Regions from separate parts of the Fructilactobacillus sp. YLN 2507 genome, predicted to be linked through region 2. Evidence: predicted binding sites of a transcription regulator. Region 2 holds the regulator's gene; the other holds the start of a gene.
What was found. The regulator NrdR, encoded in region 2, represses ribonucleotide reductase genes. The targets are predictions, from matches to a motif close to ACACNATATATNGTGT.
Positions count from the first base shown of each region.

Region 1 (4,441 bases), 180 kb from region 2:
GTCAGCATATTTACTGTTTTCGAAGTTATGGAATGATTTTCCACGTTCTTTAGCTAATTTATTAGAAGCAACTAGCGTCCAGTAATTTAATAACATAAAGTATACTCCAGTAAATTCGACTGATTCGGGGGATCCATAATACATATGATTTAAAGCTAGGTAAGAATGAAGACCCATAGCACCCAATCCAATGGAATGACTTAAATCATTTCCGCGACGGATTGAAGGAACAACATCAATTTTACTTTCATCAGTAACATAAGTTAAGGCACGAACCATAGCATCAACAGATTTACCAAAGTCCTTGGAATTCATTAAATTAACAACGTTAGTTGAACCAAGATTACATGAAATATCAGTTCCTAGTTGATCATACTGTTGTAAATCATTAATAATTGATGGAGTTTGGACTTGCATGATTTCAGAACACAAGTTACTCATAACAATCTTACCAGCAACCGGATTTTCCCGGTTTGCAGTATCAACGTTCATGATGTAAGGATAACCGGATTCTTGTTGTAATTTACCAATTTCGGTTTCCAAATCACGTGCTTTCATTTTTTTCTTACGAATGTTTTGGTTAGCAACTAAATTGTCATATTCTTTAGTGATATCTATGTAAGAGAATGGAACTCCATATTCCTTTTCAACATCGTAAGGACTAAAGAGATACATATCTTGATCATCTTTAGCAAGTTCATAAAACTTATCAGGAACCGTTAGTCCTAATGATAGGGTGTTAACTCGAATTTTTTCATCCGCATTTTCTTTCTTAACGGAAAGAAAGTCAATAATATCTGGGTGGAAAACGCTTAAGTAAACTACTCCAGCACCTTGACGTTGACCTAATTGATTAGAATAAGTAAAACTATCTTCTAACAATTTCATGACAGGCATGACCCCACTAGCAGCACCTTGGATATGCTTAATTGGATCACCTGCAGCTCGTAGATTAGAAAGATTAATTCCAACTCCACCACCAATCTTAGAAAGTTGAAGGGCGGAATTAATGGTTCTCCCAATACTATCCATATCATCGGTAGTTTGAATTAAGAAACAAGAAATTAATTCACCACGGCGTTTTTTGCCGGCATTTAGGAAAGTAGGGGTTGCTGGTTGAAAACGTTGATGAATTAGCTCATCAGCCAAATTCATGGCTAAGGCTTGATCGCCATTAGCTAAAAAGAGGGCATTCATTGCAACTCGGTCGATGTAGCTTTCCAAGTACTGATTTCCATCATTCGTTTTTAAAGCATATTGGGCGTAAAATTTATAAGCAGCCATAAAAGATTTAAAAGTAAAATGTTGGTCTTTTAGGTACTGATAAAGTTGCTCAATAAAGGTAAAAGGATATTTTTCTAAGAATGTCGATTCAATATAATTATTTTTCGTAAGGTATTCAAAACGATCCTTTAAAGATGCAAACTTAACGCGATTGGGAATCACATTTTCTTTCAAAAAAGCATCTAAAGCTTCTTTATCTTTTTCTAGTCTAATTTTGCCATCTTTTGATGGAATGTTGATTTCGTTATTTAATCGAAAATAACTAACATCATGTTGGTCTTTTAACGACATATTCCTAGGTCTCCTTGTTGTGTATAATAGATATATAAGCTTAAGCTAATTCAGCAACTAATTTATTTAGACAATCAGGTCTGAAGCCAGCAAATGATTCGGCACCTTCAACTTCGACAACGGGAACGGCTTGAAAGCCCTTGCTCTTTAAATAAGTAACAAATTCTGGATTTTCGGATGTGTTCTTTTCAACGAAGTCGAGATTGTGTTCTTCAAGAAAACGTTTTGTCATCTTGCATTGGATACAATTGTTTTTGGTAAATACTGTAATGGAATTCATATTTATTCATCTCCTGTTTATACGATATAATTGATTTTACTACGAATACTTAATCTTTCAAATGAAAACACACCATATATGGGGTTCATTTTTGAGAAACACGCTATATATAGTGTGTGAAACTAAAAAAATTTTTAAGGACGTGTTACTATGAATAACTTTTATTACACAGAAAATCCTGATGTGCAACACGATGAAAAACATTGGGATTATACTTTATTGAACCACACGCTCCGTTTTGTTTCAGATAACGGAGTGTTTTCTAAAAATACCGTTGACTATGGATCACGAGTTCTAATTAAGTCAATTGATTTAAGGAATATTCCATCCGGTAAAGTTTTAGACTTGGGCTGTGGTTATGGACCGGTTGGCTTGTTTTTAGCTAAAAACAACCCAGACCGTAATTTTACCATGGTTGACGTAAATAATTTAGCATTATCTTTAGCAAAACGAAATGCTGAACAAAATGATATTAAAAATGTTTCAATTTTTGCTTCAAATGTTTACGAAAAGCTTGATGATAAGTTTGCAGCAATTATAACTAATCCACCTGTTCGGGCTGGTAAACAAGTTGTGGATTCAATGATTAGTGGAGCTCCTGACCACTTAGAAAAAAATGGAACATTAACGGTCGTTTTACAAAAGAAACAAGGGGCACCTTCTGCAAAAAAATTAATGAATCAATTATTTGGAAACGTTAAAGTTGTAACGCGTGATAAGGGTTATTACATCCTTTTAAGCAGAAAAGTTGATTAAATGATGGATAAAATCGATCAAAAGTTTATGCAAGTGGCTATACGCGAAGCAAAATTTGCGGCTGAAATTGGTGAAGTTCCAATTGGAGCTGCAATTGTAAAAAACGGAAAAGTAATTGCAACGGCTCATAACCTACGTGAGCATACGGAAATTGCAACCCAGCATGCTGAAATTATTGCGATTGAAGCGGCTTGTACAGAGTTGAAGAGTTGGCGACTAACAGATTGCACCTTATATGTAACAATTGAACCTTGTGTTATGTGTGCAGGGGCTATTTTGAATGCTAGAATTGACCGGGTAGTGTATGGTGCTATGAATCAAAAAGGTGGGGCAGCTGGTAGTCTATATAACGTTTTAAATGATAGTCGGCAAAATCATCAGGTAGAAGTGATTGCTGGCATAGCAGCCGAACAAGCTGGTCAAATTATGCAACAATTTTTTAAAAATAAACGAAAAAAGCGTAAGCACTAGACAATGATGAAATAATACGGTAATATAGTATTTGCCGAAAGGCATGAAGCAAAGATGGAATTACGAACCGTGTCAGGTCCGGAAGGAAGCAGCACTAAGTTTTCTCTGTCTTGTGCTTCTTTTTTATGCTTATAAACTCTCAGTCAAGTGACTGGGAGATTTTTTTTGCGATGATTTATTTGTTATTTTCTTAATATTCAAGCTATAATAAGAAGTAGTTTCATAACGAAAAGAAAGGAAGTTCTTCATGAGTTATCAAGCCTTATATCGGGTCTGGCGGCCGCAACGTTTTGATGAAATTGTTGGTCAGCAGGTCATCACACAAACATTGAAAAATGCATTGGTAACTGATCAAATTAGCCACGCTTACCTTTTTAATGGTCCGCGTGGGACCGGGAAGACTTCAACTGCAAAAATTTTAGCTAAGGCAGTTAACTGTGTTAATTTAAAAGACGGGGAGCCTTGTAATAAATGTGCGACTTGCGTGGCCATTAACAATGGTTCACTGAATGATGTGATTGAAATTGATGCGGCTTCTAATAATGGAGTAGAAGAAATTCGTGGAATTCGGGATAAAGTAAAATATGCACCTACGGAAGCTAAATATAAAGTTTATATTATAGATGAAGTTCATATGCTCTCGATCGGGGCTTTCAATGCCTTGTTAAAAACTTTGGAAGAGCCACCGGAACATGTTATCTTTATCTTAGCGACTACGGAACCCCATAAAATTCCAGCTACCATTATTTCACGAGTTCAACGCTTTGATTTCAAACGAATTCAAGCGACCGATATATTGGATCAGATGGAAAAAATCTTAAATTCCAAGAACGTTAAATACGATGAACGAGCTCTCAAGGTAATTGCTAAAAGCGCAGAAGGTGGGATGCGAGATGCTTTAAGTATCTTGGACCAAGTCCTTTCTTATAGTAGTGATCAGGTAACTTATGAAAGTGCTTTGCAAGTTACTGGGAGCGTAGCACGAGATGATTTACAATCTTATATGCAAGCTATTATTGATGAAGACGTTAGCACTGGCTTAAAAATTGCCGCTACTATTTTGAATGATGGCAAAGATGCTAATCAGTTGATTGAAGATTTGATAAACTATTGTCAAAATGTTTTGTTATATCAACAAGATCCAGAAATGGTTAATGCCAGTGAGCTAGGTCTGTTGGGTGATAATTTCAAAGCAATTTCTAAGAAAGTAACGGCTAAACAAGTTTATTTTTATGTAGAAACGATGAACGAGGTTCAACAACAAATTCGCTCGACTTATCATCCAGATGTTTATTTAGACATTTTGACAGTTCGTTTGGCACATCAGCCAACTGAATCAATTTCAACAGCCCAGCCTGT
Region 1 covers NZ_CM184303.1:958,059-962,499, reverse strand. Annotated here, with positions in the region: gene nrdE (class 1b ribonucleoside-diphosphate reductase subunit alpha) at 1-1,575, opposite strand, end outside; gene nrdH (glutaredoxin-like protein NrdH) at 1,616-1,855, opposite strand; gene AC0GLY_RS05005 (class I SAM-dependent methyltransferase) at 2,006-2,611, shown strand; gene tadA (tRNA adenosine(34) deaminase TadA) at 2,615-3,082, shown strand; RNA gene ffs (signal recognition particle sRNA small type) at 3,123-3,209, shown strand; gene dnaX (DNA polymerase III subunit gamma/tau) at 3,330-4,441, shown strand, end outside.
Region 1: the regulator NrdR is predicted to act here: its motif matches at 1,956-1,971, upstream of nrdH (glutaredoxin-like protein NrdH).

Region 2 (4,441 bases):
ACCCTTCTTCTGATCCAGAAGTAATGATTTCAATCTTTCCACCCTTTTGTAACGGAGCTAATACATCAACCATTTCACCATCTACCTTACCAGCAACGGCTTTTTTGGCTAAACTAACTGAGATTGATTTGGCAATGTCCTTTACAGATACACCAACATCAAATTCTTTTTGATTTCCATCTGGAAATTCAAAGGATAACTTTGACATAATATTTCCCCCTATAAAAAAAGTCCCTAGTATTATTCAATACTAGGGACGTCGTTAGACGCGGTTCCACCCAAATTCATCCATTATCCTGGATATCTCATTTGTAACCACTTTATTAATTAATTTAGTTAAGGCGGTAAATTAACTCTTCCAACAAATAACTTCCAGAAAATGTTATTCTCTCTGCGAATTCGTAGTTAATTCATATCCTTGTTAATACAATACTCAACCAATTAGAAAAAGTCAAGAATGAAACTTATTAATTTCGTAAATTTTCTCCATTAACTTCAATTGGGGTAGCTAAGAATTTAATTCGCTCCATTAATCGTTTAGCCTTTAATGGTTCAACATCCCCCTTGGCAGTAATCGATAAGTGTTCTTTTTCCAACTGTTCCATTGAAAAATTAGAACTAAAGAAAGTTGATAGCTGATTTTGCATCCGATATTCCAAAATAACTCCTAAAATATCATCACGAATCCATGATGACATTGAATCGGCACCGATATCGTCTATCATTAAAACTGGTACTTTTTTTACTTGGTCAACTTGATTACCAACTGAATCCGTTTTAGAACTGATTAGTGATTTCATATCCATTGCAAATGAAGGAAAATGTAAAAAGGTTGTTCTAATGTTGTCATTGGCTAACCGATGTGCGATTGCACTTAATAAATATGATTTTCCAACTCCAAAACTACCATAAATATAAATTCCCTTATGATATTGACTAGGATCACTTTCATATGCATCGATAAATTTTAGGGCTTGGAGCAATGCATTTTCTCGTTGAGGATTATCTTTATGATAATAGTCATTTATATTTGCGTTTTGTAATGCCTTAGACATTCCTAAATCTTTAATATTATTTTTGATTTCTTGCTTTTTGGCTTCTTCTAAATAAGCTTTAGTAGGTTGATAAGAAACCTCAATGGCATGATTATTAATTACCAGTTTTGGTTCATATCCTTTAACATATGCATCCGTTCCATTTTTTATAGCATCACGTTTATTAACATATTCATACAAACTTGAAGCTGATTTTTTAATTGAATCATCCGTTAACTCAGCACGATTTTTTTTGATAAAAGCTTTAACTTCAGGGTCAGAATAAACTCGATTCATTAACTTTTGATAATCTTTTAGATAATTATTAGTAGCCATGATTGCTTTAAAATTTTTACCAACATTTTCCATCAATTTTCACCTCACTTTTTTTTGTTGAATTTTTTCAACATTTCTTCAACCGATTCACTTTCATCATTATTGTTTTTCAAATTTGATTTTGACTTAGTTGATTGATTTTTTGCCCAATCTGGCAAAGTTTCTCTAACCGTTAATTTAGCACGCTGATTAGATTTTTTGCGTCGTTTGATTTTTTCAGCATTAATTCTACTATCACGTGTCTTAATCTGTTCAAGAGCTTGTTCAGCAGTTTTAATATGATTTTGAGCCCAATCATTAGCAATTGTATCAACTAAATTTTTATTTAAAGTTGGATAATTGCGATCAACCAATAATAAATAAATCAACATATTAATGACATCATTCTTCAAAACCATTTTTTCAACCAATTGAGAAATAACTCGTTCTTCTGAACTAGTAGTATAACCATTCTTTTCTTTCTTTAAAGCACTTAAAAAAAGCAATGGTGCATAATTCTTAGCTGTTTTAATCAATTGTTGTTCTTCATTATCAAAATGATATTTATCACTTTGATTAGAATCATTAACTTTAGGTTCGTAATCGTGTAAGCTAACTTGATTATTTCTCGATACTAATAATTTAAATTTTTGCGGATCAAAATGATTATTAGTCAAATTAGTAGCTTGTTCTATCAGTTTAGTCATTGCAATTTCATTAATTCCATATAATAAATTGGTTGAAACGAACAATTCATGATTTTTTTTTACATCTTCAAGGTTTACAAATGAATTATTTAAAACATCCAACATTAATTTAAAATCTAATTTGTCATGTTGATTGACTAGGGTTGACTTTTCCTTTGGAATAATTTGCTGTACTTGTTTTATCGTATCAGATGGATTAGTAACGTTTTGCTGATTAATTGTATAAACCTCTAAAAAATCATGCGTTGTATCATTTAATAATGAAACATCATAGTCATGAGGTAACAATTCCTCTGCTAAAGCTAAATATTTTGATTCACCAGCCATTTCTAACAAAATTTCACTAAGTAGGCCATTATTAAAAAAATCACTTGCACTTAAAGGCTTTGCTAATAGATACGTGAACTTTTCCGTTTCATTCTTAAAAGTTTGAACTAATCCAACTCCTTCAAGTTTTAAACGAGCCTGATAAAGCTCACTACCATCAATTCCAATTCCGTTCATCAAAGAAAAATGTTCATGCTGCTGATTATCGCTATTCCACAATGAACTAATTAACGCAAATGCATTTGCTCCGACGATTGGCAAATATAATTTAGTTAAATTCTGAAAATCGGTCGCATTTAATTCACCGTTTCGATAAACTTGGTATTCTGTTTTTGGTTCAATAATTTGATTATTATTCATCACTTATTTTCTTCTTGGGAGAATCTTCTCCCATCAATTCCTTCATTTTACTATAAAACTCATTCATATCCTTAAATTGACGATAAACGCTCGCAAATCTAATATAAGCAATTTCATCAATATCTTTTAAACCAGACATAACTCCTTGACCAATTAATTCGCTTGAAACCTCATGGCTACCATTATCATAATTTTCCAAATTTCGCTTTGTTTCATTCACAATTCGATTCATTTGTTCAAGTGATACTGGTCTTTTCTCACAAGATCGAATAATTCCTCGTAGCACCTTTTCAGAACTAAATTCTTCTCGATTTCCATTTTTCTTTACAACTAATAAGGGCGATGCCTCAATCCTTTCAAAAGTGGTGAAACGATGACCACAATTATTACATTCACGACGTCGGCGAATTTCATTTCCAACCTGAATTGGTCGACTTTCTAAAACTTTTGAAGATGTATGCTGACACTTAGGACATTTCATTATATTACCTCAAATTATCAATTAAGCATTGTACTTGCTTTTTTAATTCATCAATTCCATTTGACGAATCAATCACCATATCTGACAATTCTTTTTTTATTGTCTGTGGCCATTGATTATTAATTAATAAACTTGCTTTACTAATTGATATCTTATTTCTTTTCATTAGCCTTTGTATTTGAACTAGTGGATCACAAGCAACCATTATCACTTCATCAACATAAATTTGTAAACCATTTTCAAATAATGTAGGTGCTTCAATAAAAACCATTTGTTTATTTGAAACTTTTTGAATTTCACTGATTAAAAAAGGATTTAAAATTCTAACTAACTGCTTTAAAGCTTTTTTATCATTAAAAACGATTTCGGCTAATTTGTTGCGCTTTATTTTTCCCTCAACAACCACTTTATTCCCAAAAATGGTATCAATTTGATCAATCACTAATTGATTTTCACTTTCTAACCAATGAACTGTTTGGTCTAAATCAATTACTTTAAATCCATAGTCACGTAATAGGTTTCCAACTGTAGACTTTCCTGAAGCAATTCCTCCGGTTAATCCAATTATCTTAGTCACTTAAATCACCATGCATTTTTTGACATTTAGGACAAAAAGTCGTTCCTCTTTGTGCAACCTTTATTTTCTCCATGACGGTACCGCAACGTTCGCAAATTTCACCTTTACGTCCATATGCATGCAGTTGATTTTGAAATTCGCCTGCTTCTCCATAAGCATTTGAATATGAATGTACGGTTGTTCCATGTCCCTTTACAGCTGCTGCAATTTCATTAATAATATTTTCTCGCAAACTTTTAATTTCAGCATCACTAAGTTCATTAGTAAGTTGTTCAGGATTAATTTTAGACATCCATAATACTTCATCACAATAAATATTTCCCAATCCAGCAATTTTGGATTGATCTAATAGAAAACTCTTTATTTTTCGATGTGATTTGTGCATAATTTCTTTCATATAATCAAATTTTAAAAATTCTTCAGTTGGTTCGGGTCCGATTTTATTTAATCCAGATAGCTGATAAACATCTTCGTTTTTTACCAATGCCATTTTCCCAAACATTCTCGTATCTTTATAACGCAATTCTCGACCATCTGTTAGATGAAAAACTACATTCGTATGCTTAGGTCTTTCAGTCCCTTCTAGCTGAACTTCGTATTTTCCTTCCATTCTTAAATGAGAGACTAGGGTATAATCATC
Region 2 covers NZ_CM184303.1:778,003-782,443, forward strand. Annotated here, with positions in the region: gene thrS (threonine--tRNA ligase) at 1-208, opposite strand, end outside; gene dnaI (primosomal protein DnaI) at 468-1,403, opposite strand; gene AC0GLY_RS04110 (DnaD domain protein) at 1,415-2,743, opposite strand; gene nrdR (transcriptional regulator NrdR) at 2,736-3,224, opposite strand; gene coaE (dephospho-CoA kinase) at 3,229-3,801, opposite strand; gene mutM (DNA-formamidopyrimidine glycosylase) at 3,794-4,441, opposite strand, start outside.